3 regions of the Faecalibacterium sp. PGM34 genome follow, and region 1 is predicted to be linked to each of the others. Evidence: a T-box and tRNA genes for the amino acid it is inferred to sense, from the RefSeq annotation. Region 1 holds a T-box; the other regions hold tRNA genes.
What was found. The T-box of region 1 lies ahead of tyrS (tyrosine--tRNA ligase). A T-box ahead of a tRNA ligase gene usually reads a tRNA of that ligase, here a tRNA-Tyr.

Region 1 (6,650 bases):
TGCAATTCTGGGAGTCCATGCCGGAGGATGTGGTCACCACCGGTCTGTGGCGCGGCGAAGAAGATTACGACCGTATCCCGCTGCAAACCGTCAACGGTGTGACCATCGCCTATCTCTCCTACACCGAGCACACCAACGGTATCCGCCAGAACAAGAATATGACGGCTAATATCATCTACACCAGCCAGACTGATGTGATCGAGCGGCAAGTACGCTTGGCGCGTCAGCAGGCAGATTTTGTGGTGGTTGGGGTGCACTGGGGTGTAGAGGACAGCCACGCCATCGTGGACAGCCAGCGCACGCTGGCACAGAATCTGGCAGACTGGGGCGCGGATGTCATTGTGGGCACCCACCCCCATGTATTGCAAGATGCCCAGTGGCTGACCGCAGCGGACGGACGGCGAAGCTTTGTTGCCTTCTCGCTGGGTAATTTTCTCAGCACCCAGAGCCGCCCGGATCAGCTGGTGGGCGCTATCCTGACCTTGCAGCTGCAAAAGACTACCCAGCCGAACGGCTCGGTACAGTGTGAAGTGCTTGAACCGCAGCTGCACCCCACCGTGACCCATTACGATGCCGGAAAGACCAATGTGCGAACCTATTTTTTAAGCGATTACACGCAGGAATTGGCGGCAGCGCATGGTGTGCGGGCAAATTATTCTGATTTCAGCCTTGACAGGATACAAAAAATCGCGCAAAATAATATCAGCGCATCCTTTTTAGTACTTACATAAAAATGTGAAATGATTGAGCGTTGTCCGGCAACCCGGGCAGAACGGAGGAATTTTTATGTACGGAGTATCGAAGATCAATATCGAGACTGATCTGATGATGATCAGTGTGCAGGACGTAGCGTTCCGGGGCAACAGTCTGTCCCGCTATCTGGATATCTTTGCAGAGACCGGCGTGGTGGTGGATATGATCAGCCAGAGCGCTCCCCACGGCACTACCATTGATTTCAGCTTTACTGCATCTAGCAGTGATCTTCCGCTGGTGATGAAAGCAATCTCGGCGGCAAATCTGGATAAGGACGCCAAGGCGTCTCCCTTGATCAGCGTGGGCTATTCCAAGCTGAATCTGTTCGGCGAGGATATGGTCACCAGCTGCGGCGTGGCTGCGCGGGCGCTGAATGCGCTGGCTATGGCCGGTATCGAGGTGTTGCTGATTACTACCAGCGATCTGGATATCTCTCTGCTCGTCCACGCGGAAAACGAGGACGCCGCCTACGAGGCACTGAAAAAGGCATACGAGCTGTAACAGCAATCAGTCGGGGCCGAGGGGGACAACTTTCCTTTCGGCCCTGTTTTTGCGAAACGCGCAGAAAAAGGTAAAGTACCACCATGGTAGTTTCCCTGCCGAAGGAAGGAACCCGGAATGAAAGACCCTGCTACTCTTATGTACAGCATCCGGCAGCGGCTGCTGGCACATTTTGAGAAAAACACGCCGCTACTTGCCCCGGAGGACACGGCAGCGGGAACCACTCCTGCGGACAGCGGGCAGCTGCTCTATGCGCCGGTCACAGGGCGTATCCGGGCACTGACCCGGATCAAGGACCCGGTATTCTCCAGCGAGGTGCTGGGCAAGGGCTGCGCCATCGAGCCCAGCTGCGGCGAGGTGGTAGCGCCCGCAGACGGCATCGTGAAAAAGATCGCCAAAACCTGCCATGCCGTCAGTCTGCTGTGTGATAACGGGTTGGAGGTGCTCATCCACGTTGGCATGGACACCGTGGAGCTAAAAGGCAAAGGCTATGAGCTGTTTGTACAGGCTGGCGACCATGTGCAGAAGGGACAGTTGCTTTTCCGGTTTGATCTGCAAGCCATTGCAGCGGCAGGCTACACGCTGACCACTCCGGTGATCGTGACCAACAGCAGTCGGTTTGCGCGGATAGAGCCTTTGCACTCCGGCCGGGTAACTGCCGGTCAGCAGCTGTTACGCGCCAAAATGTAAAAAATGGGCCAGAAACGCCTACGGACGTTTCTGGCCCATAAATTTTATATTGCTTTTTACAGCGTTACCTTGTGATAGATCTTTTTGCCCTTCTTGATGACGATACCCTTGGCAAGCTGCTCTGCGGTAAAGCTGACGGTGGGAGCAGCGACCTTTTCGCCGTCTGCCAGCACACCGCCCTGCACCACCAGACGGCGAGCCTCGCCGTTGGAAGCAGCCAGACCGGCCTTGACCATCAGGGTCAGGATGCCGATAGCACCGTCCGTCAGGTCAGCTTCGGTCAGCTGGGTGCTGGGCATGTGCTCGGTATCCATCGCGTTGCCGCTGAACAGTGCGCGGGCAGCATTCTGAGCTTTTTCGGCCTCTTCCTTGCCATGCACCATGCTGGTCATCTCGTAGGCAAGAATCTCCTTGGCCTCGTTCAGGCGCTGATCCTGCCAAGTGCTCATCTCTTCGATCTGCTCCAACGGCAGGAAGGTGAGCATACGGATGCACTTCATCACATCGGCATCGCCCACGTTGCGCCAGTACTGGTAGAACTCGAAGGGGCTGGTCTTGTTGGGATCCAGCCAGACAGCGTTGCCGGCAGTCTTGCCCATCTTCTTGCCCTGAGAGTCGGTCAGCAGGGTCACGGTCATAGCGTAGGCATCCTTGCCCAGCTTGCGGCGGATCAGCTCGGTGCCGCCCAGCATATTGCTCCACTGGTCATCGCCGCCGAACTGCATATTGCAGCCGTAGTGCTGGAACATGTAGTAGAAGTCGTAGCTCTGCATGATCATGTAGTTGAACTCTAAGAAGGACAGACCCTTCTCCATGCGCTGCTTGTAGCACTCGGCGCGCAGCATATTGTTCACGGAGAAACAGGCGCCCACCTCGCGCAGCAACTCAACGTAGTTCAGGTCCAACAGCCAGTCGGCGTTGTTCAGCATCAGCGCCTTGCCCTCGGAGAAATCAATGAACTTCTCCATCTGCTTTTTAAAGCAGGCAGCATTGTGGGCGATATCGTCCTTGGTCAGCATCTTGCGCATATCGGTGCGGCCGGAGGGGTCACCGATCATGGTAGTGCCGCCACCGATCAGGGCGATAGGCTTATTACCAGCCAGCTGCAGGCGCTTCATCAGGGTCAGTGCCAGAAAATGGCCGGCGGTCAGGCTGTCGGCAGTGCAGTCAAAGCCGATGTAAAAGGTAGCCTTGCCGTTATTGATCAGGTCGATGATCTCTTCATCGGTGATCTGCGCTACCAGACCGCGGGCTTTCAGTTCTTCGTACAGCGTCATGGGAAAAACCTCCTGTTTTTCGGGCAGAGGAAACAAAAAACGCCCTCTGCCAAAAAGAATTTGGCAGAGGGCGAGATAACTTCGCGGTACCACCTCTGTTTGCCGTTTCCTCACAGAAACGGCCTTACGAGTGCGCACCCCAGAGTAGAGTGACACTTCTGCGTCTTTAACGCTCGCACGCGGCACAGCCTACTAGCCTTACGCATTCAGCCTGCGGCTCCGGGAGGTATTTCCCCTGCTGTTCTGTGATCCCTTGCACCAACCGGGACTTCTCTGGACAGAATCCTTCAGGGTACTTGTTCCCTTCATCGCCATTAACAGTGTCTACTCTATCACAAGACCGCCGCTTTGTCAAGAGTTGGCCTTTCTGCAAAATCAGCCGCCGTGCTTGCGCTCCTGCAGCATTTCCCGGGCATTGGCGCGGGAAAGTTCGGTAACGTGGTCGCCGGAGATGAGATGTGCCAACGCCTCCACGCGGCCGTTTTCGTCCAGCGGATGGATCTCGGTATAGGTGCGCTCGTTGGACACATTTTTCTGGATAAGCAGATGACAATCGGCCAGCGCTGCGATCTGCGCCGTGTGGGTGATGCACAGGATCTGATGCCCCTGCGCGCTCTGACGCAGTACCTCGCCGATGCGTCCCGCAGCCTTGCCGGACACGCCGCTGTCGATCTCATCATAGATCACGGTAGGCACAGCATCCTTATCGGCCATTGCGTTCTTGATGGCAAGGGTGATACGGCTCAGCTCGCCGCCGGACGCGATCTTTGCCAGGGGCTTGGGTGCTTCACCGGGGTTTGTTGAGATGTAGAATTCAACGCTGTCCTGCCCGTGGCTGGCCAGCGGGCCGCGGGTGTGCCGCAAAGTCATACGCACACCCGGCATATTCAAAAAGTCCAGCGTGCCGGAAATGCGGGTGTTCAGCTCCTCAAAGGCTTTCAGCCGGGTCTGGGTCAGCACTTCGGCCTTTTCCCGCGCTTTTGCGTAAAGACGCAGCTTTTCTGCCTGCAAAGTATCATAGCGCTGCTGGGAATGCTGGATATTGTCCAGCTCTTCCCGGGCTTTCTGCCCGAAAGCGATCACATCTTCCACCGTGCTGCCGTACTTTCGCTTCAGCCGGTACAAAAGATCCAGCCGCTGCTCCACCTCGTCCAGCTCTGCATCGTTGGTGTCGTAGGCATCCAGCCGCCCAATCAAATCTGCGGCCACATCCTTGGCGTTATAGTATAAGTCCAGCAGCTGCCCGGCGGCGGCTGAAAGCGCGGGGTCTAACTGCGCGGCGGCATCCACTGCGTTGGAGGCTTCGCCCAGCAGATCCACCGCACCTGCGGCATCATCACTGCCGGAAAGCAGCGCATAGCTTTGTGCCAGACGGTCCCGGATGGCAGACGCATTGGACAGCACCTTCCGGCGGTTTTCCAGTGTCTGCTCCTCACCGGCAGTCAACCCGGCATCCTCAATCTCCTGCACCTGATACTGCAATAGGTCGATTTTGCGCTGTTTTTCAGCCTCATCGGTGATCAGGGCATCTAGTTCCCGCTTGACCTGCACCAGCTTCCGGTACAGGGTATAGTAATCCTGAAAAACAGTGCGGTTCTGCGCATAATCATCCAAAATGCCCAGATGATGCGCCGGATTGAGCAAGCCTACGGAATCGTGCTGGCCGTTGATGTTGATCAGCCCGCCGCACAAATCCCGCAGAACGGCTGCCGTGGCTGGCATCCCGTTGATGCGGCAGCTGCTTTTCCCCTCGGCGGTGATCTCGCGGCTGAGCAACAGTGCCTCCGAGCGCTCGTAGCCGGACTGTTCAAGCTTATCCAGCACCGCAGACGGCACCTGCTCAAAGGCAGCGCGGATCACCGCCTTTGTAGCCCCGGTGCGCACCAAGTCCTTAGAGGTGCGGTTGCCAAGGATCGCATTGATGGAATCGATCAGGATGGATTTACCCGCACCAGTTTCGCCGGTCAGTACATTCAGCCCCGGTTCAAAGTGCACCTCTGCTTTCTGGATCACGGCAACATTTTCAATTTGCAGGCTGCTCAGCATGGCTTCGTTCTCCTACCGTCATCTCTGCCCCACATAACGGGTCAGCTCCGAACAAATGGTCTTGGCATCGCGCTCCGAGCGCGCAACAATTAAAAAGGTATCATCACCGGAAAGGGTGCCGACAACATTTTTCCACTGTAAAGCGTCAAAAACCTCGCAGGCGGCATTGGCCATGCCGGAATAGCATTTTACCAGCACAACATGCCCGGCGTAATCCACCCCCAGAACAGACTCGTGGAAGATGGTCTCAAAACGCCCTTGGGTCTTGGGGTTGAAGCTTTCGTTCCGGCTGGAAACATAGCGGTAACCCTCGGTGGTAGCTGCCTTTACAAGGCACAGCTCTCGGATATCGCGGGAAACGGTGGCCTGCGTTACCTCAAAGCCTTCGTTCCGTAGGTGCTCCAGCAGCACCTCCTGCCGGCTGATGGGATGCTCCTGCACAAGACGCAGGATCGTCTGCAAGCGTTCCGCTTTTGTTTTTGTATCTTCTTTGCGGCTGCGTGCCATCTTAAAAATCGCCTCCCTTGTTATTGTCTTTTACGCAGTTTCTGGTCAATGGCCTGAAACTGGTCTGCCCGCCCAAAGGTGATAAGCTTGACGTTCTGATCGGACAGACGGATCTCTGCGGTAGCACCCGCCTTGAGGGGGTAGCCAATACCGCCATCACAGCTGATAAACACTTCATCGTCTGCTACCTGCCCCACACAGACGTTCAGCTTGCGCTCCTGCGCAAATACCATGGCCGGGCTGGCCAGACTGTGGGGGCAGATGGGGGTTACCACAACACCCTTGGTCTGAGAATCAAGGATCGGGCCGCCGGCTGCCAGCGAGTAGGCCGTAGAGCCGGTGGGTGTCGCCACAATAACGCCATCGCCCCGGTAGTGCTCTACCAGAATATCATCGCAGTAAATGCTGAAGTCGATGGCCTGCTGCAAGCGCCCTTTGGTCACAACTACATCGTTGAGGGCATGGCCTTCCCAGCCGTCCTGACCCAGCACCCGGGCATATAAAAGCATCCGGTTGTCCAGCTGGAACTCGCCCCGCGCCACAGCAGCCAGTTTTGTTTCCATTTCGCCGATCTCGCAGGTGGCCAGAAAGCCGCAGCGTCCCAGATTGATGCCGAGGATGGGTTTTGCGTACCGGAGCGAGAGATTCGCTTCGTGCAGGATGGTGCCGTCCCCGCCGATAGTCAGGATCACGTCAGCGCGCTCCAGACACTGCTCCAGCGGCAGATAAACGACCCCTGCCGTGCTGCTTTCTCGCAGAGCATCGCACATCAGCACAGCTGCGCCTTGGGTCAGCAGGATCTGCGCCGCACGCAGCGCGATCTCGCTGGCGGAGGTCTTGCCCGGGTTGGGCGAAATGTAGATCGTCATACCGGCT
Region 2 (6,650 bases), 890 kb from region 1:
GCTGCCCATGATCCCCGGCGGCGGCGATATCAACGACATCATCATGGAATAAGGAGGACACAGCATCATGGAATCTGATCAGCGCAGGGTCATCAGCCTGCTGGTGGACAACCAGAGCGGCGTTCTGGCCCGGGTGTCCAACCTGTTCTGCCGCCGCGGCTTCAACATCGACAGCCTTACGGTGTCCGCCACCAACGACCCGGCAGTCAGCCGCATCACGGTGACCATTACCAGTGACGAAAAGGCTTTGCAGCAGCTGGTATTGCAGACCGAGCGTCTGGAAGTCACCCGGCAGGTGTTCGTGCTGGACAGCGAAAAATCGCTGGAGCGGGAGCTATTGCTGCTCAAGGTGGAATCGGACGTGCACAACCGCACCGAGCTGCGGGAGATCGCCTGCATCTACAAAGCAAAGATCATTGATCTTTCCCCGGACAGCATGGTGTTTGAACTCATCGGCCGGCCGGACAAGCTGGACGCATTCTTAAAAATGTTCGAGGGCTACAACATCCTTGAGCTGTGCCGCACCGGCGTTACCGCACTGGAGCGCGGCGGGATGCACCAGCATATCCAGAAGCCGCCGCAGGAGGTGCGCTCCGTCCAGCTGCCCCCGCCGGGCGCAAGACGGGCATAAATCACATTGCTTTTCCGCTCAGGGTGAGCGAAAGATAGAACAGAGCATACAAGACCGGAAGATAAACCAACCAGAAAAAGTAAAAGGAGACTAACGATTATGGCTATCAAGAAATACTACGATTCCGACTGCAACCTCGGCGTGCTGGACGGCAAGACCGTCGCTGTCATCGGCTTCGGCAGCCAGGGTCATGCACACTCTGAGAATCTGGCCGAAAGCGGCGTCAACGTTGTGGTCGGCCTGCGCAAGGGCTCTGCCCACTGGGCAAAGGCTTCTGAGTTCGCTGCCACCCACGAAAACTTCAAGGTGATGGAAGTGGAAGAGGCTGCCAAGGCCGGCGATGTTGTTATGATGCTGGTGCCCGACGAGCTGTGCGCCGATATCTACAACACGCAGGTGGCTCCCTACATGACCGAGGGCAAGGCACTGGCCTTTGCACACGGCTTCAACATCCACTTCAAGACCATCACCGCTCCCAAGAATGTGGACGTTATCATGATCGCTCCCAAGGGCCCCGGCCACATTGTCCGCCGCCTGTACACCGAGGGTGAGGGCTGCCCCTCTCTGATCTGCGTGGAGCAGGACTACACCGGCAAGGCTAAGGATATCGCTCTGGCATACGCTTCCGGCATCGGCGCAGGCCGCGCAGGCATCCTGCAGACCACCTTCAAGGAGGAGACCGAGACCGATCTGTTCGGCGAGCAGGCCGTGCTGTGCGGCGGTGTTTCCGAGCTGATCCACGCCGGTTTCGATACGCTGGTGGAGGCCGGTTACGAGCCCGAGATGGCCTACTTTGAGACCTGCCACGAGATGAAGCTGATCGTTGACCTGATCAACGAGGGCGGCTTCTCCAAGATGCGCTACTCCATCTCCAACACCGCTGAGTACGGCGACTACCGCACCGGCAAGCGCCTGATCACCGAGGAGACCCGCAAGGAGATGAAGAAGGTTCTGACCGAGATCCAGGACGGCACCTTTGCTTCCGAGTTCCTGACCGAGATGAGCCCCAAGGGCGGCCGCAAGGTGCACTTCCTTGCCAAGCGCCGCATGGAGGCTGAGCTGCCCATTGAGAAGGTGGGTGCTGAACTGCGCAGCATGATGAGCTGGCTGAAGAAGTAATGAACTCCCCCAGTCGCCTGCGGCGCCAGCCCCCTCAAAGAGGGAACCTTTTGTCTGACCGCAGCGTGAAGCCTCCCTCCGTGAGGGAGGTGGCATCGCGCAAGCGATGACGGAAGGAGTTCAGCCAAAAGCTGCTTTTAAAACTAAGAAAGGCTCCCTCCTTTGGGAGGGGGTCTTTTGTTATAAGGAAAAGAGGAACAAACCATGAGAAGTGACAACGTGACCAAAGGCTCGGAGCGTGCGCCCAACCGCAGCCTGTTTTATGCGCTGGGCTACACCCCGGAGGAACTGGAGCGCCCCCTCATTGGCGTGGTGAGCGCTCACAGCGAGATCGTGCCCGGCCACATGAATCTGGATAAGATCGCCGAGGCGGTCAAGGCCGGTGTGCAGATGGCCGGTGGTACGCCCATCCTGATCCCCGCCATCGGCGTGTGCGACGGCATCGCCATGGGTCATGTGGGCATGAAATACTCTCTGGCCTCCCGCGAACTGATCTGCGACAGCGTGGAGACCATGCTGATGGCACACCAGCTGGACGGCCTTGTGCTGGTGCCCAACTGCGATAAGATCGTGCCCGGCATGGTGATGGCAGCGGTGCGCATGGATGTGCCCGCCGTGGTCTGCTCCGGCGGCCCCATGCTGGCCGGCACTTACGGCGGCGAGGAAGTGAGCCTTTCCAAGATGTTCGAGGCCGTGGGTGCCTATAAGGCCGGTATGATCACCGACGAGCAGCTGGAGGACTGCACCTGCAACTGCTGCCCCAGCTGCGGCAGCTGCTCCGGTATGTACACCGCCAACAGCATGAACTGCCTGTGCGAGGCCATCGGCATCGCCCTGCCCGGCAACGGTACCATCCCGGCTGTGTATTCCAAACGTTTGCAGCTGGCAAAGCACGCCGGTATGGCCGTGATGGAGATGGTGCGCAAGGGCATCACCGCGCGCCAGATCATCAACGAGCGCTCCATCCGCAACGCGCTGACCTGCGATATGGCGCTGGGCTGCTCCACCAACACGGTGCTGCACCTGCTTGCCATCGCCTACGAGGCCGGTGTGCCCATCGACCTGAAGCTGTTCAACGAGATCAGCGCCAAGACCCCCAACCTGTGCCATCTGGCACCGGCTGGCACCACCCACATGCCGGATCTGTACGCAGCGGGCGGTATCCCGGCAGTACAGGCAGAGCTGGCCAAGAAGGGCTTGCTGGATCTGGATGTGCCCACCGTCACCGGCAAGACCCTTGGCGAGAACATCAAGGGTGCCCATATCCTGAACGAAAAAGCCATCCGTCCCATCGAGAACCCCTACTCTGAGACCGGCGGTCTGCAGATCCTGTGGGGCAACATTGCCCCGGACGGCTGCGTTGTCAAGCGCAGTGCGGTAGCCCCGGAGATGCAGCAGCATTCCGGCCCGGCGCGGGTGTTCAACAGCGAGGAAGAGGCCATTGCCGCCATCTACGCGGGCAAGATCGTCCCGGGCGATGTGGTGGTCATCCGCTACGAAGGCCCCAAGGGCGGCCCGGGCATGCGGGAGATGCTCAACCCCACCTCTGCGCTGGCAGGCATGAAGCTGGATAAGACGGTGGCCCTCATCACCGATGGCCGCTTCTCCGGTGCATCCCGCGGCGCCGCCATCGGCCATGTCAGCCCGGAGGCAGCCTCCGGCGGCCCCATCGGCCTGATCGAGGAAGGGGACATCATCACCATCAACATCCCCAACGCCTCCATCACGCTGGAGGTCAGCGATGCAGTGCTGGCAGAGCGCAAGGCAAAATACGTTGCGCCCGAGCCCAACATCAAGACCGGCTGGCTGAGCCGTTACGCCCGCATGGTCACCAGTGCAAATCTGGGTGCGGTGCTGAAATAAGAAACCAATAAAAGAGGGGCTGCTGCACAAGATCCTGTGCAGCAGCCCCCTTTTGCATACAGGGAAAGCTGTGACCGGAAGCGAAAGCTGCCGGTTCTTTTTGCATTGCCGAAAAAAGTGAAAAAAGGTAGTTGACAAAACCCCTTTCTCATGCTAAAATAAACAAGTCGTCCGGTGCACGGATGCACAACAAATGAATATGGGCGTGTTCCCGAGTGGCCAATGGGGACAGACTGTAAATCTGCTGCTTTCAGCTTCGGTGGTTCGAATCCACCCGCGCCCACCAAGAACTCCGGTATCCAATGGGTACCGGAGTTTCTGTTTTATCTGCCTTGCAAAAGGGGCTGCAAGGGTGGATTCGAACAGCATCGACCCGCCGAATAGTCCGGCGGGGAAAAAAGCCCCTGCGGGGCTTTTTTAGATGCGCGGCTCGCGACATCCACCCGCGCCCACCAAGAACTCCGGTATCCAATGGGTACCGGAGTTTCTGTTTTATCTGCCTTGCAAAAGGGGCTGCAAGGGTGGATTCGAACAGCAGCGGAGCCGACCGCCGCCTGCGGCGGAAACAGGGAGGCGAGGCTGGGGCAGCGCTCCGCTTTTTCAAAGCCCTGTCAAGGGGCTGCGGAAAAAGCGGCAAGCGCAACTCGTAAGACCCGCCGAATAGTCCGGCGGGGAAAAAAGCCCCTGTGCAACAGCGACGACCGCTGCCAGCGGCAGAAACAGGGAGGAGCTGTTGGGGCTGCGGCCAGCAGGATGCGCGTGCCGCCCAAGGCACGGTGCAGCCGCTGGGAGCCGCGACCCGGGCTCCTTTTCTGCGCGGCTCGCGCAATCCACCCACGCCCACCAAAAAACCGCAACGTATCAAAATACGCTGCGGTTTTGTTTTACGATACTTTTTCCTGCTATTTCTGCTTCGCCCACCTGTCAGAGCAGTTGTGCAAGAATGCTGTTTTGCACAATAAGCCCGGCGGGGGTCAGGGCGAGGGTACGGCCATCAAAGGTGGCATACCCGGCGCGGACGCAGTTTTGCACAAAGGCCAGCTGCGCGGTGGAAAACTGCTTGCCGTACAGGGCTTTGTAGGCTTCAAGGTCAAGCCCCTTGCGCAGACGCAGCTGTAAAATAAGGTAATCTTCTGCACCGCAGCTGCCGTCCATGATGGGCGCGGCGGCGTCCTGCAGAAAGGCGGCGGTGTCCGGCGCGTAACAGAACCGCTTGCCGCCCATGCAGGAGTGCGCCGCAGGGCCAAGGCCCAGATAGTCGCCGCAGTCCCAGTAGATGAGGTTATGCTTCCCCTCGTAGCCCGGCTTTGCAAAGTTGGAGATCTCGTACTGGCGGTAGCCGTGGTGCTCCAGCTGCTCCACGGCGTAAAGGTAGAAATCGGCGGCTTCATCGCCGGTGGGCAGACCCTCCGGCGGGTGCTTGCCGAAGGCGGAGTCCGGCTCGATCTTTAAAAGGTAAGCCGAGATGTGGGTGGCACCGCCCTTTTCGATCAGCTCCAGTGTCTCGTCAAATTCGGCCTGCGTATAGTGGGGTAATGCCAGCATGATGTCGCCGCTGATGTTTTTGAACCCGGCGTGCCGGGCAGCGGCAAAGGCTGCCCGTGCCTGCTTGGCATTGTGCGGGCGGCCAAGGGTGCGCAGCTGGGTGTCCCGGGCGGACTGCACCCCGAAGGAGATGCGGTTCACCCCCGCCGCCCGGAAGCCCCGCAGGCTGTCCTCAGTAACGGTCTCGGGGTTTGCCTCCAAGGTGATCTCTGCACCGGGCACGGGGGCTGCTGCCCGGATGAGCCGCTCTGCCTGCGCAGGGGTGAGCAGGCTGGGCGTGCCGCCGCCGAAATAAAGGGTGTTCGGCCGCAGGGGCGCGTCCGGCGCAAAGCGGTGCAGCTCCCGCAGCAGCGCGTCCACATAAGCATCCGGTACGCCCCGCTCCCCGGGGCGGGAATAAAAATCGCAGTACCGACATTTGGAAAAACAGTAGGGAATATGCAGATAAAGTCCAAGGGACATACAATATCACAGCCTTTTTCATGAAACGTTCATTTCTATGCAGTATACTATATTCCGTAGACCGGAGCAAGAGAGAAATGCTCCGCAGAATAGACTGGAGGAACCCAGATGAGTTACAATAATTATAACCGTGGCTATGCAGAGCCTACAATGACCTCGGCTGATTATATGACCCGCACCTACCGCTGGATGGCGCTGGGACTGCTGATCACCTTTGCAGCGGCGTTTGTCACTGCGACCACCCCGCTGTTCTACGTGGTCAACTCGCTGTACCTGCTGTTCACCATTGCCGAGCTGGCGCTGGTGTTCGTGCTGAGCGCCCGGGTGCAGAATATGTCCGTGGGTGCGGCAAGAGGCGTGTTTTTGGGCTACGCCCTGCTCAACGGCATGGTGCTGAGCTACTATTTCCTTGCCTTTGATCTGGGCACACTGGTGCTGGCTTTCCTTGCCACCTCGCTGTACTTCGGCCTGATGGCAGTCTACGGCACCACCACCCACAAAGATCTGTCCGGCTGGGGCCCCAAGCTGATGATGGCGCTGTTTGCACTGATCGTTACCGGCTTCGTTGGTGTGCTGTTCGGCATGGGCTTTATGACCACGGTGCTGTACTCCGGCATCGGTCTGGTGGTGTTCATGCTGCTGACCGCCTACGACACCCAGAAGCTGAGCCAGATGTACTCCTACTACGCAGGGGACAGCGAGCTGGCGGAAAAGGCTTCCATCTACGGCGCACTGACCCTGTATCTGGACTTCATCAACATCTTCCTGTATGTGGTGCGTCTGCTGGGTCTTAACAGCCGCCGCCGCGACTAAGCGTACAGCGCTGCAAAAGCATTGATAAGAAAAGGGGCTGTTGCACATGCAACAGCCCCTTTTTTTGTTGTGGAGGTTTACCCCCTCAGTCATCTGCGGTGACAGCTCCCTCAAGGGGGAACACGCCCTCTCAGGCGCTCCCGCGCCAGATTCCCCCTTTTGTCGCTGCGCGACATCTTCCCCCGGAGCGGGGGAAGTCTTTCCTCAAAGGGAGAGC
Region 3 (6,650 bases), 460 kb from region 1:
CTGCTTGGAGTAGAGCTGCTTGTTCACACGGATGCTGTGCTTCACATCCGGGGTGTGAAACTCTGAAAACCAAAATTCCATCCCTTTCCCTCCTTATGCCAGAACATTCAGGTGCAAAATTTCGGGGTCCTCCTGGCCGGTCATGCTGCAGCCTTTGGCCTTGGCGTACTCGATGTAGTTCAGGATCTCCTTGGTGATGCGCTCGCCGGGTGCAAGGATGGGGATGCCCGGGGGATAGCACATGACGAACTCGCTGCACACCATGCCCTCGGTCTCCCGCAGGGGCAGGCTCTTTTTGGGGGCGTAGAAGGCCTCCTGCGGGCTGGCAGCCACCACGGGGTCGATGTATTCCTGGCTCAGCAGCCCCGAGCCGTCAGTGCGGTAGCGGCGCTTGATCTCGGCCAGAGCACTGACCAGACGCTCCACCTCCTGCGGGCGGTCGCCGATGGAAAGATAGGCAAGGATGTTGCCGATATCGCCGAACTCGATCTGGATGTCGTACTCGTCCCGCAGGATGTCGTAGACCTCGATGCCCGCAAGGCCGATATCCAGCGTGTGGACGCTGAGCTTGGTGGTGTCAAAGTCAAAGACAGAGTTGCCGTTGCACAGCTCCTTGCCAAAGGCGTAGTAGCCGCCTACGGCGTTGATCTCCTCGCGGGCATACTCGGCAATGTCTGCCACCTGATGGAACACCTGCCGTCCCCGCAGCGCCAGATTGCGGCGGGAAATATCCAGACTAGACATCAGCAGGTAGCTGCCGGAGGTGGTCTGGGTCAGGTTGATGATCTGGCGCACATAGCCCGGGTGCACGTTAGGACCGATGAGCAGCAGGCTGGACTGGGTCAAACTGCCGCCGCTCTTGTGCATGGACACCGAGGCCATATCCGCGCCCGCCGCCATGGCAGACACCGGCAGACCGCCGCCAAAGTAGAAGTGGGTGCCATGGGCTTCATCCGCAAGGCAGAGCATCCCGGCATCGTGCGCCATTTTTACGATGGCACGCAGGTCGGAGCAGATGCCGTAGTAGGTGGGGTTATTCACCAGCACAGCCACGGCTTTGGGGTGCTCCTTGATGGCCTTGGCCACCTGCTCCCGCTTCATGCCCAGCGAGATGCCCAGGCGCTTATCCACCTCCGGGTTCACATACACCGGCACAGCGCCGCACAGCACCAGCGCGTTCAGCACGCTGCGGTGCACGTTGCGGGGCAGAATGATCTCATCGCCCCGCTTGCAGACGGTAAGCACCATGCTCTGCACGCTGCTGGTGGTGCCGCCCACCATTAAAAAGGCGTGTGCCGCGCCAAAGGCATCGGCGGCAAGTTCCTCGGCTTCCCGGATGACCGACACCGGGTGGCAAAGGTTATCCAGCGGCTTCATACTGTTCACGTCCACGCCCACGCACTGCTGACCCAGAAAAGCGGTCAGCTCCGGGTTGCCGCGGCCCCGCTTATGGCCGGGCACGTCAAAAGGCACCACCCGCATCTGCCGGAACCGCTCCAGCGCCTCGTAAATGGGCGCACGGCGCTGATCCAGCCGGGAACGCGCTTTGTTCTCGTTCATCTTTTCCTCCGTCCCTGTTCTCTTTTTGCACAACAAAAAAGCGCAGGCACTGCACAAATATGCAGACCTGCGCTTGGAAAAGCTTTTTCCGCGCTGACAAAGCACCCAGCCGTAAGTGCCGGTGCTGCGCGTTATTCTCGATCCAAAAAGACGGGGTGATGAGAGTCTATATAGCAACTACACTTTTACTACTCTTATTGACCGTTTCACAAGTCTGCGCATAGGCTGCGCAATTTCATGGTTGTAAAGGAACCAACTTATAAAATTTGAGCTTCAAACTCAATCAATAATGGCAGCTTGCGCCGCCGGTCGGCAGTGGACCCGGCTGTCCGTATGGCCTTAGCCCCGTCTGGGCGGTCCCGAGTAAATTGCTTTGAAAAGACTCTGCAAGGCGGTGTCTCTCAAAATCAACAAAAGAATAACATGATTCGCCCCGTCTGTCAACTAAATTTTTTTGGCAGTCACCCGCCGCGGGTGCGCAGGGCGGCGCTCGGCGCGCAAAATGGAGCGTTTTGTGCAAAAAAACAGATGCCCTTCCCGCCGCAGTATGCTGTAATAAAGGAACATGAATGGAGAAAGAGAGTGTAGGGATGGCACTGCCAATCGCCATCGTAGAGGATCAAGCCCCGGACGCCCAGCGGCTGGAGGAGCTGCTGCAACAGCAGCTGCCCGAAGCCGAGTGCACATGGTTTACCTGCGGGGATAATTTCCTCCGCGCCGCAGCAGAGCCCGGCTTGTACGCCGTGGTGTTTCTGGATATCTGCATGGCGGGCACCAACGGCATCGAGACTGCCCGTCGGCTGCGGCAGGCCGACCCGGAGGTGCTGATCGTATTCGTGACCTTCTCCCCGGAATATGTATGGGATGCCTTTCCGGTGCACCCCTTGCACCGTGTTCGGGTTGAACAGCAATTCTCTTCTGCCCGCCATCGTGCTGGTCTCTGCCGAGACGGTGGTACACAAACACAACGGCAGTCTGCACTTGGAGATCGAGGAGCAAATCTTCCGGGTGAATGTTCTGTTAAATCTGTAACAACCGGCAGGCCAACGTGAAAGCATTCGCAAAAAGCAGCGCCGTCCTTTGCAGAGAAGTTTTTCTGCGAAGGACGGCGCTGTATTATTTATCGGTTTTTTCTGCGGTTTTCTGTGCGGCTTCCAGATCGTCCACCCGCTTTTGCAGGGCGGTGATCTTATCGTCCATTTTCAAAAATGTCCAGACCAGAACAGCCAGCACCAGCGCGGGAGGAACGACCATCCACAGGGACTGCTGACACCAGAGCAACAGCGAATAGCCGCCGAACACAGTAAAAAGAAACACGGCAAACAGGCTTGCAGCCAGTACAGCAAAAAATCCCATACAGAAAGTCTCCTTTCGGTCATTCTTCCGCTTCTTCCTCGTCCGGGTCCAGCTCGATGCTGAACACGGCTTTTTTCAGTTTGCCGCAGCCCTGCGCTTTCAGGCCGGATTTATACGGCTCCCCGGCCAGATACAGGGCAAAACGTCCCTCGCACAGCATTCCGGCAATGCTGGTACCGGCAGTGCCTACGGTGGTGTCGGCGGCTTCATCGGTGGGCTTGGTGGGGGTCAGCTCCGCAAGGCTTACCTCAAACAGCTCGCTGCCGTCCAAGTCGGTCTCCAGCGTGATGTGGTTGTCGTGGCGCTGGAACAGCGCCTTGTCGGAGGTCTGGGGCGTGACGGTGCTCACGGTGACCACTGCCTTGTCCCCGTCAATGCGGGTGCGCCCGGCGGGCAGGGTGGTGATATCCCGTGCCATGATGTACTCGATCACGGTGTCCAGATTGTCGCTTACGCCCAGATAGTTGGGCAGGTTGTTCAGGGTATCGTAGATCATGGAAAAAGTCCTCCGTTTGTGTCGTTTCTGTTACCTGTATGGTATCACAGGTCTGGGGCAGATGCAATATGTGTGCGGGCGGATGTCGCGAGTCGCGCATCTAAAAAAGCCCCGCAGGGGCTTTTTTACCCGCCGGACTATTCGGCGGGTCGATGCTGTTCGAATCCACCCTTGCATCCACTTTTTCAAGGCAGATAAAACAGAAACTCCGGTACCCATTGGATACCGGAGTCCTTGGTGGGCGCGGGTGGATTGCGCGAGTCGCGCATCTAAAAAAGCCCCGCAGGGGCTTTTTTACCCGCCGGACTATTCGGCGGGTCGATGCTGTTCGAATCCACCCTTGCATCCACTTTTTCAAAGCTGATAAAACAGAAACTCCGGTACCCATTGGATACCGGAGTCCTTGGTGGGCGCGGGTGGATTGCGCGAGCCGCGCATCTAAAAAAGCCCCGCAGGGGCTTTTTTCCCCGCCGGACTATTCGGCGGGTCGATGCTGTTCGAATCCACCCTTGTAGCCCCTTTTGCAAGATAGATAAAACAGAAACTCCGGTACCCATTGGGTACCGGAGTTCTTGGTGGGCGCGGGTGGATTCGAACCACCGAAGCTGAAAGCAGCAGATTTACAGTCTGTCCCCATTGGCCACTCGGGAACACGCCCATATTCGTTTTCCACAGCCGCGTGGACTGCCTGTATATGTTACCACCGAAAGCGCGATTTGTCAACCCATAATTTGGGCTGCGCGCAAAAATATATGTGAAAATCATAAAAACCCTCTCGTCCGGGTGCGCTTTGCAGTGTCCGGGCGGGAGGGCTTTTCAGCCTGACGAAAACAGGTCAGGAGAAGATCACTTCTGGTTCTTCATGTAAATATGGTGCGGCAGACCGGCGATATACAGCGGGGTCAGCTCAGCCTGGATCAGCGGACGGGCGTAGTCCAAGAAGTCCTCGGTCATCTGGGTGTGGTTGTTGTTCATCCAGCTCAAGGGAACCTTCTTTTCCAAGTTGGCAACCTCGCTGATGGGATGCAGCTCGGTGGTGCACTGGTAGGGGTTGTTGGAGATGCGCTTCAGAGCCACCATCTGGCCGGTAACACCCTCAAAGGCTGCCTTGGCAGCAGCACCGCCCACCTGATAGGCCTCGGTGATGTCGGTGCGGCTGGTCAGGTGACCGGCGCAGCGCTGCAGGGTGGAAAGCTCGATGCAGCGGGTCTTGGTGTCCAGATTGCGTGCCACCACGTTGGCCAGATACCGTGCGGTACCGGTCAGTGCCTTGTGGCCGAAAGCGTCCAATGCGTGCACGTCGTCAGCCAGCTCGCAAACATAGCGGCCATCCTCCAGCTTTACGCCCTCGGACACGGCAATGACGATGCTGGGCTTCTTTTCCTGCATCACACGCACCTTTTCCACAAAGCGCTCCACGTTGAAGGGAACCTCGGGCAGGCAGATCATGTCCACGCCCTCGCAATCGTCGCTCTTGGCCAGTGCGGCGGCGGCGGTCAGCCAGCCGGCGTTGCGGCCCATGATCTCCACCACGGTAACGTACTTGGTGCCATACACGGTGGCGTCGCGGATGATCTCTTTCATCACAACACCGATGTACTTGGCCGCAGAGCCGTAGCCGGGGGTGTGGTCGGTGACCATCAGGTCGTTGTCGATGGTCTTGGGCACACCCATAAAGCGGATGTCGCTGCCGATGCGCTGGCCGTAGTCAGCCAGCTTGCCGATGGTGTCCATGGAGTCGTTGCCGCCGATGTAGAAGAAGTAGCCGATGTTCAGCTTTTCCAGAATGACGAACAGCTTTTTGTACACCGCCTCGTCATCCCGCCAGTCGGGCAGCTTGTAGCGGCAGCTGCCCAGAAAGCTGGACGGGGTGCGCTTGAGCAGCTCGATGTCCAAGTCATCGGTCAGCAGGGTGGAAAGATCCACCACCCGCTCCTCCAGCAGACCGGCAACACCGTTGCACATACCGTACACGATGTCTGCGCCGCGGTTCTTGCAGCTTTCAAAGACACCCGCCAGACTGGCATTGATGACAGAGGTGGGGCCGCCGGACTGACCGACAATTGCGTTTTTTCCCATGATGATTTCTCCTTTTTTGTTTTTTCTGTTTCGGCTATAAAAACGTGCAGTTGCACGAAAACAGACGCGGAAGGGAAAGGCGGATCACAGACGGATGTGGCGGGGGGTACCGTTCACATAAACAGGGGTCACCTCGTCCAAAATCAGCGGACGGGCGTACTCCTCAAAAGCTTCGGTCACCTGCATCCCGTCCGGGGTGATCCATTCCAGCGGGACCTTCTTTTCCAGATTTGCCACCTGCTGCACATCCACAGACTCGGTGATGCACTGGTACGGGTAGTTGGAGACCCGCTTGAGGGCGATCATGCGGCCGCTCTCACCGGCAAAGGCAGCAGCTGCGGCGGCACCGCCTACGGCGTAAGCCTCGTTCACATCCGTGCGGCTGGCCAAATGGCTGGCGCAGCGCTGCAGGGTGGAGAACTCGATGGCGCGGCTCTTGCACTGCAGCTTGTCGTGGATGAGCTCCGAAAGGTAACGGCTGGTGCCGCTGAGGATGGCCTTGTGACCAAAGGCGTCCAGCTGACCGGCGGTGGAAACCAGATCGCACAGATAAGTGCCGTCTGCGGTCTTTACGCCCTCGCTGGCTGCGATGATAACGTTGGACTTCACCCGCTGCAGCTCGTCCACCCGGGCAAGGAACTTGTCCTGATCAAAGGGAACTTCCGGCAGCAGGATCAGATCGGGACCTTCGCAGTCCTCGCCGCCGGCCAGACAGGCTGCACCGGCCAGCCAGCCTGCGTGGCGGCCCATGATCTCGGCCACCGTCACGCTGCGGATGTTATACACCGAGGAATCACGGATGACTTCCTTCAAGATGGTAGCAATGTACTTTGCGGCAGAGCCGTAGCCGGGGGTGTGGTCGGTAAGGCACAGGTCGTTGTCGATGGTCTTGGGCACACCGATGAACCGCACACTGCTGCCCACACGCTGCCCGTAGCGGGACAGCTTTGCGATGGTATCCATCGAGTCGTTGCCGCCGATGTAGAACACGGCGCAGATGTCGTACTTGTCAAACAGGGTGAACAGCTTGACGAACGGGGTGGCATCGGTGTCCGGGTCGGGCAGCTTGAAGCGGCAGCTGCCCAGATAGCTGGACGGGGTGCGCTTGAGCAGCTCAATGCTCATGCGGTCATCCAGCAGGACATTGAGCTCCAGCAGC

Region 2: it has a tRNA-Tyr gene. The T-box ahead of tyrS (tyrosine--tRNA ligase) is inferred to sense a tRNA for this amino acid. The anticodon was not compared.
Region 3: it has a tRNA-Tyr gene. The T-box ahead of tyrS (tyrosine--tRNA ligase) is inferred to sense a tRNA for this amino acid. The anticodon was not compared.

Annotation. Positions count from the first base shown of each region.
Region 1 is NZ_CM136898.1:2,028,871-2,035,520, reverse strand. It holds gene ACXPUX_RS09540 (CapA family protein) at 1-731, shown strand, start outside; gene ACXPUX_RS09535 (ACT domain-containing protein) at 787-1,254, shown strand; gene ACXPUX_RS09530 (PTS sugar transporter subunit IIA) at 1,372-1,944, shown strand; gene tyrS (tyrosine--tRNA ligase) at 2,001-3,221, opposite strand; T-box leader at 3,285-3,539, opposite strand; gene recN (DNA repair protein RecN) at 3,597-5,267, opposite strand; gene ACXPUX_RS09515 (arginine repressor) at 5,286-5,774, opposite strand; gene ACXPUX_RS09510 (NAD(+)/NADH kinase) at 5,795-6,643, opposite strand.
Region 2 is NZ_CM136898.1:1,136,519-1,143,168, forward strand. It holds gene ilvB (biosynthetic-type acetolactate synthase large subunit) at 1-52, shown strand, start outside; gene ilvN (acetolactate synthase small subunit) at 68-631, shown strand; gene ilvC (ketol-acid reductoisomerase) at 731-1,750, shown strand; gene ilvD (dihydroxy-acid dehydratase) at 1,955-3,613, shown strand; tRNA gene ACXPUX_RS05375 (tRNA-Tyr) at 3,815-3,899, shown strand; gene hemW (radical SAM family heme chaperone HemW) at 4,538-5,620, opposite strand; gene ACXPUX_RS05385 (Bax inhibitor-1/YccA family protein) at 5,729-6,433, shown strand.
Region 3 is NZ_CM136898.1:1,573,634-1,580,283, reverse strand. It holds gene speE (polyamine aminopropyltransferase) at 1-81, opposite strand, end outside; gene ACXPUX_RS07420 (aminotransferase class I/II-fold pyridoxal phosphate-dependent enzyme) at 94-1,560, opposite strand; gene ACXPUX_RS07415 (LytR/AlgR family response regulator transcription factor) at 2,151-2,612, shown strand; gene ACXPUX_RS07410 (hypothetical protein) at 2,677-2,916, opposite strand; gene ACXPUX_RS07405 (YhcH/YjgK/YiaL family protein) at 2,936-3,412, opposite strand; tRNA gene ACXPUX_RS07400 (tRNA-Tyr) at 3,986-4,070, opposite strand; gene ACXPUX_RS07395 (6-phosphofructokinase) at 4,259-5,491, opposite strand; gene ACXPUX_RS07390 (6-phosphofructokinase) at 5,576-6,650, opposite strand, start outside.